3 regions of the Pseudoalteromonas sp. DY56-GL79 genome follow, and region 3 is predicted to be linked to each of the others. Evidence: predicted binding sites of a transcription regulator. Region 3 holds the regulator's gene; each other region holds the start of a gene.
What was found. Region 3 encodes sigma-54, which starts transcription at its own class of promoters, with help from an activator protein. Its sites were predicted from a motif close to GTTGGCACGNNNNTNGNNT; they were not measured.
Positions count from the first base shown of each region.

Region 1: the regulator sigma-54 is predicted to act here: its motif matches at 1,595-1,613, upstream of NO992_RS01725 (flagellar basal body rod protein FlgF).
Region 2: the regulator sigma-54 is predicted to act here: its motif matches at 2,248-2,266, upstream of NO992_RS17140 (LiaF domain-containing protein).

Region 1 covers NZ_JANHZS010000002.1:81,965-86,220, forward strand. The annotation lists gene NO992_RS01715 (flagellar hook assembly protein FlgD) at 1-84, shown strand, start outside; gene flgE (flagellar hook protein FlgE) at 126-1,526, shown strand; gene NO992_RS01725 (flagellar basal body rod protein FlgF) at 1,650-2,414, shown strand; gene flgG (flagellar basal-body rod protein FlgG) at 2,431-3,219, shown strand; gene flgH (flagellar basal body L-ring protein FlgH) at 3,236-3,919, shown strand; gene NO992_RS01740 (flagellar basal body P-ring protein FlgI) at 3,939-4,256, shown strand, end outside.
Region 2 covers NZ_JANHZS010000024.1:16,107-20,362, reverse strand. The annotation lists gene NO992_RS17145 (M3 family metallopeptidase) at 1-1,465, shown strand, start outside; gene NO992_RS17140 (LiaF domain-containing protein) at 1,535-2,212, opposite strand; gene NO992_RS17135 (manganese efflux pump MntP family protein) at 2,661-3,224, opposite strand; yybP-ykoY riboswitch at 3,261-3,401, opposite strand; gene NO992_RS17130 (nitrilase-related carbon-nitrogen hydrolase) at 3,473-4,192, opposite strand; gene NO992_RS17125 (alpha-ketoglutarate-dependent dioxygenase AlkB) at 4,200-4,256, opposite strand, start outside.
Region 3 covers NZ_JANHZS010000006.1:55,404-59,659, reverse strand. The annotation lists gene lptA (lipopolysaccharide transport periplasmic protein LptA) at 1-101, shown strand, start outside; gene lptB (LPS export ABC transporter ATP-binding protein) at 101-826, shown strand; gene NO992_RS05820 (RNA polymerase factor sigma-54) at 873-2,372, shown strand; gene hpf (ribosome hibernation promoting factor) at 2,402-2,689, shown strand; gene ptsN (PTS IIA-like nitrogen regulatory protein PtsN) at 2,691-3,149, shown strand; gene rapZ (RNase adapter RapZ) at 3,142-4,008, shown strand; gene NO992_RS05800 (HPr family phosphocarrier protein) at 4,009-4,256, shown strand, end outside.

The DNA.
Region 1 (4,256 bases), on a different contig from region 3:
GTTAATGTTAATGGTGCTAACGGCATCGTCATTAATACCAAAGAAGGCGCGGTGCGCTTAACTGATATTGCTGAAATAGCATAGTAGTTTTAAAGAATTAACCTTAAGAACTTAGAGGTGAGAGTATGAGTTTCAATATAGCACTGACAGGTATTGCCGCCGCGCAAAAAGACTTGGACGTAACAGCAAATAACATTGCTAACGTGAACACGACGGGTTTTAAAGAGTCTCGCGCAGAATTTGCTGATGTTTACGCGTCTTCGGTTTTTAGCTCTGGCAAAACGAAAAATGGCGATGGTGTACAAACTACCATGGTTGCACAGCAGTTTCACCAAGGGTCATTAAAGTTTACGCAAAACTCGCTAGACTTGGCGATTGAGGGCGAAGGCTATTTTGCCATGTCAAACTCGCTCCAGTCACAAGATTTCACCTATTCTCGAGCGGGTGCATTTAAGCTCAACAAAGACAACTTTATCGTGAATGCTAAGGGTGATTACTTGCAAGGCTTTCCAGTCGATCCATCTACAGGTGATACCACGTCTTTGAGTTTAAGCACAACATCACCCGTTCAAATTCCAGATGCATCAGGTTCTCCTCGTGCAACATCGCAAATCTATACCTCGTTTAACCTAGATGCGACTGCGCAACCACCTACGATTGCTTTTGATCCTGAGCAACGTGCCTCATATAATTCAAGAACAGCAATTACGGTATATGATTCGTTGGGTGAATCACATACATTGCAGTTATTCTTCAGAAAAACAGCGGATAATGAGTGGTCTACTTACGCAACAATGGACGATAAACCTTTTAACCATAATGCGCAGCAAATTGATCCAGCAGCAACACCACCTGTGCCATACACTCCAGTAAGCGTATTTCGTTTTGACGCAAGTGGTATTCCTTCACAAACAGCGGATGATCCATCAGCTTCACCACTGACATTTAGTAACAATACGGGTACAACGTTTAACCCGCTTAGCCTTGCAGGTCCTCAAGATGCGGTCGATCCAACTATTGGTATGTCAAACTTGTTAGAAAACGGCGCAACCTTCCCGAATGATATTGTTGTTAACTGGCGTGATGAAGCAAACACGGCTCAGAAGTTACCGACACAATATTCATCAGGTCGATTTGAAGTGAAAGCGCTGGAACAAGACGGTGCAACCGTAGGTCGACTAGCTGGTATTGATATTGGTACTGATGGCAAGGTAGTAGCTTCATACACTAACGGTGACTCGACTTTCCTAGGGCAAGTCGCGCTCGTACGCTTCCCGAATTCTCAAGGCCTCCAAGCGATTGGTAATACTGAGTGGAAGAAAAGTCTATCTTCCGGCGAGCCACTAGCAGGCGAGCCAAACACAGGTACGCTTGGTGGTATTAGTTCATCGGCGTTAGAGCAATCGAACGTCAACCTTACAAACGAGTTAGTTGACCTTATCAGTGCCCAGCGTAATTTCCAAGCGAACTCTCGAGCGCTTGAGGTGAACTCAACATTGCAACAAAATATATTACAGATCCGATAATATATTATGCCCTCCAAAGGCTGCTACAAAGGCAGCCTTTTTTATGCCCGTCAAAAACATCTCATCACTTTGGCACTGTGTTTGCATTAACTAGATTAAGTTTGAATTTTATAGGTCATCGTCATGGATAAAATGGTGTATATCGCTATGTCAGGCGCTAAGCAGAGCTTACGCGGTGTGGCACTCAAAGCGAATAACCTTGCTAATGCCAACACGACTGGCTTCAAAGCAGATTTTGCTCAAGCGCGTTCAATGCAGGCATTCGGAGAAGGGTTACCCTCTCGGGTTTTTGCTATGCAAGAACGTCCAGGTACTAATATGACTGGTGGTGCAATCGTTGAAACTGGTCGTGAGCTTGATATTGCAGTAGATGATAAGTCATGGATCAGCGTCGTTGATGCGTCTGGCGAAGAAGCTTACACCAAAGTCGGCACGCTCAATATTCGTAATGACGGTGCGTTAGTCACAGCTCATGGGCGTCAACTTATTGGCGAAGGTGGGCCTATTGTCTTACCTATCCCCGTTGATAAAGTGGTGTTTAGTGACGATGGCTCTATTCAAGTGCGTCCACAAGGCGCTCCCGCTAACTTTCTTGAAGTGGTTGATCGGCTGAAAATTATTGAAGCAGACAATAGCAAGCTACAAAAAGGCAATGACGGCCTTTATAGACCAAAAGAAGATAAGCTAGAAGATGGGATCTGTGGCTTTTGTGAAATATCTCCAACTGCAAAAGTAATGAGTGGCTTCTTAGAGATGTCCAACGTCAATCCCGTTCATGAGATGGTGGATATGATCAACCATCAAAGACAATTTGAAATGCAAATTAAGCTGATGAAAACAGCTGAAGAAATAGATGAGCGACACACTTCGCTCCTACGCATAGTTTAAGAGTGAGGTAGAGATTATGAATCCAGCATTATGGATAAGTAAAACAGGCTTAGATGCTCAGCAAACTGATATTTCAGTTATTTCGAACAACTTGGCGAACGCCAGTACCGTCGGCTACAAAAAGAGTCGGGCGATATTCGAAGACTTGCTGTATCAAAACATCAATCAACCAGGTGGCCGCAGCTCTCAAGATACAGAACTACCATCAGGCCTAATGCTTGGTGCAGGTGCCAAAGTGGTCGCTAACCAAAAGAATTTTTCTCAAGGTAATATGTTAAGTACCGAAAACTCTTTAGATTGGATGATCCAAGGTCCGGGCTTTTTTGAGATTCAGATGCCAGATGGCACAACTGCGTATTCAAGAAACGGTCAATTCACGACGGATGAAGAGGGGCGGATAGTTACCTCTGGTGCGGGTTTTCCTGTGTTACCTGAGATGAATGTGCCCGACGATGCACAGTCAATCACTATCTCTCAAGATGGCGAAGTATCAGTGCGCGTTGCTGGACAAGCTGAAAACGTTGTCATTGGGCAATTGACGATCAGTGACTTTATTAACCCATCAGGTCTTGAACCGATTGGACAAAACTTGTACACGGAAACTGCGGTAAGTGGTGCACCAGTACAAGGTAATCCAAGCGTTGAAGGGCTAGGTAAGATTGTGCAAGGCGCACTTGAAACGTCAAACGTTAATGTGACCGAAGAGCTTGTAAATCTAATTGAGACACAACGCGTGTATGAGATGAACTCAAAAGTGATTTCAACGGTAGATCAGATGCTGAGCTACATTAATCAACAGCTGTAATTGGGTAGGGGGTATTATGCGTGCATTATATTTAGCCATCGTAACGGTCGCTGCATTATCTGGATGTAGTACAACACAAAATAAAAATGTGGTGCGTGACGATCCGTATTATGCGCCTATCTATCCCGAGGATAATCAAGCCCAAATGGTGGCAACAGGGTCATTATTTAATACGCAGTTTTCCAATGATCTTTATGCTGACAAAAAAGCGTTAAGAGTCGGCGATATTATTACCATCGTACTCAGAGAAACGACTCAGGCGACCAAAGCTGCAAATTCTGAGCTGGATAAATCCAGTGATTCGAGCTTAGACCCTGTGATTGGTCTTGGTGGCAATGCCATCAATATCGGAAAGGAAGCGATACAGTTTGGTGCTAAATCCAGTTCTTCTTTCTCTGGTGATTCGAAGTCTAATCAGTCAAATAGCTTATTCGGGAATATATCGGTCAATGTAACCCGAGTATTGCCTAACGGTAATTTAGTGATCCGCGGTGAAAAGTGGTTAACCCTCAATACTGGAGAGGAATTTATTCGCTTAGAAGGATTGGTAAGACCTCAGGATGTGACCGCAGATAACACTGTTGAGTCTAATCGAGTGGCAAATGCCAGAATTCAATATTCAGGTAAAGGTGACCAACAAGAAGTGCAAAGTGCAGGTTGGTTAACGAGTTTCTTTATGAGCGCGCTGATGCCGTTTTAAGGTGCTGAAAATGAACAATATGCTTAAGAATATTTTGCTTATCGGTGCGGCCATTACGTTGGTTGGTTTTTCTTCTTTGGCTTCTGCTGAGCGAGTTAAAGACGTCAGTATGGTTGAAGGTGTTCGTTCAAATCAACTGGTTGGCTACGGCCTCGTTGTAGGCTTGCCTGGTACCGGTGAGCAAACCAGATTTACCGAGCAAAGCTTTAAAGCGATGTTGAATAGCTTTGGGATCACGATGCCCGCAAGCTTAAAGCCAAAAATTAAAAATGTTGCGGCTGTTGCGGTTCACGCAGATCTGCCACCTTTTGTTAAGCCCGGCCAAACCATTGACGTT
Region 2 (4,256 bases), on a different contig from region 3:
GTCGTTTGTTGCATCGGCAGCGGCCGCTGCAAAAGCACGCGGCAAGGCGGATATGTACGCGATCACCAACTCTCGCTCGTCAATGGATCCATTTTTAACCTACTCAACAGAGCGTGAGTTACGCGAGAAAGTATGGAACAACTACTATAACCGCGGCAACAACGGTGATGAGTACGACAATAAAGCGATTATCTCTGACATCTTAACGCTTAGACATGAGCGCGTTAACTTACTGGGTTACGATAATTATGCGCAGTGGCGTCTTGAAGATCGCATGGCGAAAAAGCCTGAAAACGCGATGGCGCTGATGAAAAAAGTGTGGCCAGCAGCAATTGCGCGCGTGAAAGAAGAAGTTGCTGACATGCAAGCGATCGCCGACAAAGAAGGCGCTGATATCACCATTAAGCCATGGGATTACCGTTTCTACGCAGAGAAGGTTCGCCAAGCTAAATACCAATTGGATTCGAATGAAGTTAAAGCTTATTTACAGCTAGACAATCTGCGCGAAGCAATGTTCTATGTTGCAGGCCGTTTGTTTAACTTTGAGTTCACCGAAGTGCCTAAGGGCTCAGTACCAGTGTTCCACCCTGAGGTTCGTGTATGGGAAGTAACAGACAAAACCACCGGTGATAATATCGGTCTTTGGTATTTAGACCCGTTCGCACGTAAAGGTAAACGCTCTGGTGCGTGGGCCTTATCATATCGTAGCCATACAACATTTGATGGTAAAACAAATGTGCTTAGCTCAAACAACTCCAACTTTGTGAAAGCACCAGAAGGTGAAGCGACCTTAATTTCTTGGTCAGATGCAGAAACCTATTTCCACGAGTTTGGTCACGCGCTGCATGCGCTTTCATCAAACGTGAAGTATCCAAGTTCAAACTCTGGCGTGCGCGACTACACTGAGTTTCAATCTCAGTTATTGGAGCGTTGGTTGGCGACAGATGAAGTGATCAATCGTTACCTAGTTCACTATAAAACAGGCAAACCTATGCCTAAAGCACTAGTCGAGAAAATCAAGAAGTCAGCAACCTTTAACCAAGGGTTCGCGACGACTGAATACCTTGGATCGGCTATCATGGATATGCTTTTCCATACCACAGATCCTGACAAGATCGGCGACCCCGTTGCATTCGAAAAGTCTCAGTTAGGTGCGCTCGGCATGCCGGACGAGGTAGTGATGCGTCATCGTACAACTCACTTTGGTCACGTATTCTCAGGTGAAGGTTATTCAGCGGGTTACTACGGTTACCTGTGGGCTGAGGTATTAACTTCTGATGCTGCAGAAGCGTTTGCAGAAGCGCCAGGTGGCTTCTACGACAAAGACGTTGCACAGCGTTTGGTAGATTACCTATTCTCAGTTCGCAACTCAATGGATCCTGCTGAAGCATATCGCAAGTTTAGAGGTCGTGACGCTGAAGTTGAGGCGCTGATGCGTGATAGAGGCTTTCCGGTAGAGAAGTAAAAAGGTTACTTTACTATTCGGATAATAAAAAACCCCTGAACTTGATGCCAAGGGGTTTTTTATAAAGCTTTAGCTTTTGGATTTCGTGCCGTCACCAAATAGGGATTTAAGGCCGTCGGCAAATTGCTTTATTTGCGCTTTCATCGAGCGTTTTACACTAACTTCAATGCTACCCAAAATCATTCTGCCGTGAATATAAATTCGTGGACGCTGTTTCACCTGTCCTGCAGATGCAAGCGTATTTCTTGTGTTTTCTACTGAACCCATAATATTACGAATATCGGTGACGACGTCGACTGTGTCTGGTACAAAGATTTCGTCACTGCCTAAAATGCAATCTATATAAATATGTACTTCAGGGTGACTAAAAATTGCGTTGCTAAAATCTAGTTCCAAGCTGCCAAGGTAGTTTTTTAGGTGGATCTCTTTAGGTACGACCCACTCGCCACTGCGATGGTTGGAACTAAGTATAGAGGTAATGCTTATTGCCTCAGCACCATCTACGCTTGAGGTAAATTTTGGACCCAAACGAGCGGCTTTTTCGCTGTGATATCTTGCATCCGACTTGAGCGGTAAATCAGCACTAAGTGCTGCAATTTGTTCTTGTTCGTTCAGGTCGTATGCTTTATCCAATCGTCTCTCGAATGCATCAGCCGAAAGCTCACCGTGGCTGTAATTTAGAATTAACTGGTCAATCACCTCTTCCCTGACGGATTCGAGAGGTCTATCTTTTAATGGTACAGACATATGGTTGGTTCCGTTCTCTTGATTTGTGGTTAGAGTAGCAACAACCAAGCCAACATTAAATCATTTATAAAACAATTGGTTAGTATTTTTTAATATCAACTTACTCTATTTATTTACTAATATTTAGTTGTACAAAATAGTATTTGGTCAAAATTACCACTATTAGGTTGCAGGTAACGCAGTAGCGCAGGTGTAGTTTGATATTGTCAGTCACTTTGCTATGGTAGTAGGTGTTCGCAAAACAACCAAAGGAGATTAGTTATGGCGAAGAAAAGCGATGTTAAAGCGCTTAAAAAAGAGCTGAAAGCGCGTAAAGCAAAGATTGAAAAGCATGAAGCGAAAATCAAAAAGCTGAAAAAAGCGATTAAAAAGGCTTAAAAGCCATTAGCCCTAAGGTAAAGGGATAAGTAAGCGAGCGGTAAATATACCGCTCTTTCTGCGAGTCAGATTAAATCGAAAGATGGCTATATAGCAACCAAGTTCCCACACAGATTAAGGTCACCCCTCCAAAGGTTTCAGCTCGACTACCAAGAAACTTTCCAGCCGAATGCCCAATCATCACCCCAATTGTTACCATCATGGTGGTGGCAAGGCCAATGAGCGCAGCGGCGAGCCATATATTCACATCAACAAATGCGAGACTGACACCGACAGCCATCGCATCAATGCTAGTGCCAAACGCTGTGATAATGGTTTTTAACCAAGGCTGCTTTGCGTGTTGCGTTGGTGCATCATCGTCACCCTTAAGGCTCTCATAAATCATATGAGCGCCAAGTCCTAACAATAAGATAAACGCAATCCAATGATCCCAAGCCTCGACATAGCCAGCTGCAGATTGTCCTATTAACCAGCCAATCAGCGGTGTACTGGCTTCAATAATCCCAAAAATAAGGCCGATTTTTATGGCTTCGGTAAGCCGAGGTGATTTTAGGCTGGCGCCTTTACCGATTGCCGCGGCAAACGCATCGGTAGACATGGCGTATGCTAACAGTAGCAGGGTGACGAAATTCATTTACATTGCTCCGGTCGGGCGATTTGAGTCCACGATACATCCACACGCCCGACCACAGGCATGGATATATCGATGGTCTCGCCAACCGAGAGGTGTCCGCACCATGGCATGTGGCCAATTATGTTGATACGAACTCTTCCGAGCATTGGAAGCAGGCTACTCCCCAACGAGTTGCGATAATATCAAGAATTGCAGTGGATGCAAAACCAAAATTGAGCAGCTCCTGAAGGTGATAATTCTCGTTACCTTTATGACGAGGTCAAGAAGTCTATTTCGGTTGTGATAAGCTGCTCCTCTGCATCGCCGAGTATAAGTACCTCTCCATTAGGGCTCACAAGAAGGCTTTGGCCGATAAATTGAATTCCCGTGCCATTGCTGTGGTCCATTCCTAGGCGATTGGCTGAAATAATATGGACTTTATACTTCTTGGCTTGTTTTATGATTGTATCAAGGCTGTCTTCGCCACAATAATTTGAAGGGTTCACAATGAGCTGTACACCCTGATCGGTGAGTTGCGTCAGCCCCTCTTCAAACCAGATGTCGTAACATAATAAAATACCCACTTTAATACCCATTACTTCGTGCACTTTGAATGCATTACCTGATTGAAAAAAGCGCTTATCGGGCGGTGCTAAAAAAACCTTGCGATGTACGCCAACAATCCCTTCTGGACCCACTATAGCCGCACTATTAAAGTGCTCACAGCCTGCCTTCTCAATGATGCCAGCGATGATAGTACCGTGTTGTTGTTGTGCGATAGATTGAAGCAGGCTGATAGTCGTGCTGTCGGATAACTCCTCTGCCATTTCCTCCATATGAGTATGGCAAAGAAAGAGGCTACCTGAAGTACATAATTCGGGTAAGACGATGAGATCAAAGTCAGCCTGTGATAAAGTTTTTTCTATGGTTGTCCGGTTGCATTGAGGGTCGCCATAGTTGACTGCAAATTGATAAAACCCCACTTTCATCGTTCACCTACGTAATATTGGGCCAAGCAAACTGCCTAAAGGTCAGATTGAATCTAGCACCAAT
Region 3 (4,256 bases):
GCTCAGACCAAGAAGATTCCCGTGTAAGAACCATCCTTGTTCCTGTTGATGACAAAAAAGACGCAAAAGATAAAAAAGCGCAGGAAGAAGGTAACAATTAATGAGCGAGCTCAAAGCAACTGGTCTAGCAAAGAGTTATAAAGGCCGCCAGGTCGTCAAAAATGTTGGCTTAAGTGTTCAAGCTGGCAGCATTGTAGGCTTATTGGGCCCGAATGGCGCAGGTAAAACCACGACCTTTTATATGATTGTAGGGTTAGTACCAAGCGACAAAGGTTTTATTCAGATTGATGACGAAGATATCACTTTGCTACCAATGCACAGCCGCGCGCGACTTGGTATTGGTTATCTACCGCAAGAGTCTTCGATCTTTAGAAAACTCACGGTCTATCAAAATTTGATGGCGATTTTAGAAACTCGAAAAGACTTATCTAAAGTTGAAAGAGAAGCTGAACTAAACGAGTTACTGGATGAGTTTAATATCCAACACATTCGCGACTCACAGGGCATGGCATTGTCGGGAGGCGAAAGAAGACGCGTAGAAATTGCTCGCGCTTTAGCCGCTAACCCTAAGTTTATCCTGTTAGATGAACCTTTTGCTGGTGTTGATCCTATTTCGGTGTTAGATATAAAGACAATCATAGAGCACCTAAAAAACCGCGGTATCGGTGTGCTAATCACCGATCATAACGTTAGAGAAACACTGGACGTATGTGAAAAAGCCTACATCGTTTCACATGGTGAGTTAATCGCTGCAGGCACGCCAGAACATGTTTTGGCAGATCAAACCGTAAGAGATGTCTACCTAGGCGAACAATTCAAGCTATAGTTAAGACGTAGTATTAATAACTGTTAAAAAGGATTGTTAGAGATACATGAGGCAATCATTACAGCTGCGCATGGGGCAGCAACTTACAATGACTCCACAACTGCAACAAGCCATTCGCTTGCTGCAGCTTAGTACATTGGATCTGCAACAAGAAATACAAGAAGCATTAGACAGCAATCCATTGTTGGAAGTGGAAGAAGGTGATAATACTGACGGCGAAAACACTGACCAACACAGTCAAGAAAAGAGCAGTGCTGACGACAATCAAGATTCAAGCGATGAAGTGCAGGTTAGTGACTATGAGATAGACTCAGATACAGCCATGAGCAAAGACACGGTGAGCGATGACCTCGCCATGGATGTCACTTGGGACGAGTATATGAGTGCAGCGCCCGCTGCAAGCTCAGGCCCACTTCCCGATGACGATAATGTTTATCAAGGGGAAACCTCTGAATCTCTCCACGACTATCTCATGTGGCAACTTGAGCTGACACCATTTAGTCCAACAGATAGAGCGATTGCGATTGCGATTATTGAAGCGGTCGACCTGTCAGGCATTTTAACACTGTCTTGCGAAGACATTTTAGAAAGCATTAATGATGAGAGTAGCGAAGAGCCTATTGAGCTGGATGAAGTCGAAGCCGTGCTCAAACGTATTCAGCTTTTCGATCCTGTCGGTATCGCAGCGCGTAGTTTACAAGAATGCTTGTGTATTCAGCTAAATCAATTCGCCCCAGATACGCCATGGATTGCCGAAACGAAAATGATCCTGACAGAGCATATCGACTTGCTTGCCAGCCGTGACTATCGAACTTTGACTAAGAAAACACGCCTTAAAGAAGCCGATCTCAAAGAGGTCATGACGTTAATTCATAGTCTTAACCCAAAACCAGCGGCAAGCATTATTCATGAAGAGCCTGAATATGTGATCCCTGACGTATCGGTGAAAAAAGTAAAAGGTCGTTGGGTCGTAGAGCTAAATCCTGATGCTATGCCTAAAATAAAAGTAAACGACCATTATGCTGCGATGTCTAGAACAGCGAAATCCAGTACAGATAGTCAGTTTATTCGCTCACATTTACAAGAAGCGAAGTGGTTTATTAAAAGCTTAGAAAGCCGAAATGATACTTTATTAAAAGTTACCAATTGCATTGTGCAACAACAACAGGCATTCTTTGAACATGGCCCCGAAGCAATGCGCCCTATGGTGCTAAATGATGTTGCTGAAATGGTTGAGATGCATGAGTCCACAATTTCCCGTGTGACAACACAAAAATACATGCATACACCTCGGGGAATATTTGAGCTGAAGTACTTCTTCTCTAGCCATGTAAGTACAGAAAATGGAGGTGAGTGCTCTTCTACAGCAATTAGAGCACTTATCAAAAAGCTGATAGCTGCAGAAAATACCGCGAAACCATTGAGTGACAGCAAAATTGCAGATATCTTAGCTGAGCAAGGAATTAAGGTAGCGAGACGTACGATTGCAAAATATCGTGAATCCCTAGCCATTCCACCGTCAAATCAGCGTAAAAGCTTGATATAAGACGTAAAAACCAAGAAGGAAAAATGCTTATGCAACTAAATCTAACTGGTCGCCATGTAGAAATTACTGACTCATTAAGAGACTATGTCACCAACAAGTTTGCGAAGCTAGAAAGGCACTTTGATCATATCAATAACGTGCATGTGATCCTTGATGTCGAGAAGCTAGTACAAAAAGCAGAAGCAACATTACACGTAAACGGCGGCGAGCTATTTGCATCAACAGAGCATCAAGATATGTATGCCGCAATTGATGGCCTTATCGACAAGCTAGATCGTCAAGTTATTAAACACAAAGAGAAGCTCACTCGACACTAAGATGAAATTAAGTGAATTGGTGAACAAGGACTGCAGTAAAGCTGCGGTCCTTTTTAATAGCAAAAAACGTATTTTAGAATACATCAGCGAACTGGCTCATAGCCAAATTCCAAATACCAGTCAGCATGCTATCTTAGACGCTTTAATGGCGCGAGAGAAATTAGGCAGCACAGGGATCGGTAAAGGTATTGCCATTCCTCATGGTAGACTTGAAGGTTTGGATAAAATCCTTGCAATGGTGCTTGTTAGCGAGCAAGGGATCCAGTTTGAAGCCATAGATAAGCAGCCTGTCGATATTTTTGTCGCGTTCATCGTACCCGAAGGTGATAATCAACAGCACCTGAAGACCTTAGCGGCGATTGCTGATACACTCAAAGACAAGTCTTTTTGCAAAATGCTTAGGCAAGCAAAAAGTGATGACGAGTTATATGCAGTGATCCAAGGTGAACTTGATGAGTGATGAAGAAAAAGGACTCGAGCTTATCATTATCAGTGGCCGCTCAGGCTCTGGTAAATCTGTAGCGCTTCGAGTATTGGAAGACTTAGGCTACTATTGTGTAGATAACATTCCAGTCAATTTACTGCCGTCTTTAGTCCGCAGCGTTTCCGACAATTATAATAAAATTGCAGTCAGTATTGATGTTAGAAACTTGCCTAAAGAACAGGACGAGTTTAATGACATTCTTGAATACTTGCCTGGTTTCGCCAAACCTACCCTGTTTTATTTAGACAGTGACGATCAAACCCTGATAAAACGCTTCTCAGAAACACGCCGTTTGCACCCTCTTTCACTACATAATCTTCCATTAGATGTTGCGATAAAGAAAGAACGGGAATTGTTAGACGTGTTGATCACACGCGCTGATTTTCTCATTGATACTACAGGCCTGAGCGTTCATCAACTTGCGGAAGATATCCGCGAAAAAATCTTAGGTAAGAAAGACAAACAACTCATTATTACCTTTGAATCTTTCGGCTTTAAACACGGCATCCCAAAACAAGCGGATTACGTTTTTGATGCGCGCTTTTTGCCCAACCCACATTGGGAGCCTGAGCTTAAGCCGCTAACTGGCCTAGATCAGCCAGTCAAAGACTATTTGTCGAGTCACAGCATCGTGCAAAAGTTTACTTGGCAGATCCAAACCTTTGTACAAACTTGGTTACCACACTTAGAGCGTAATAATCGCAGTTATCTAACGATCGCAATAGGATGTACTGGTGGACAACATCGCTCGGTATACTTAGCGCAAACCATTGGCGAGCGATTTGCAAAAACCCATCCCAACGTCAAAATTCGCCACCGTGAGCAAGAGGGTTAAATGTTAGAAGATACGTTTTTAATCCAGAACAAGCTCGGCCTGCACGCTCGAGCAGCGACGGTTCTTGCGCAATTAGCGACCCAATTTGATGCCGAAGTGACCTTATATCAAGGAGACAAAAGTGCTGCTGCTGACAGCGTACTAGCGCTGTTGTTACTTGAAAGCAGCCAAGGAAAAGAAGTACGAGTGGTTTGTGAAGGTCCCGATGCTCAGTATGCACTAGACGCCATTGGTGGACTAATAGAAAA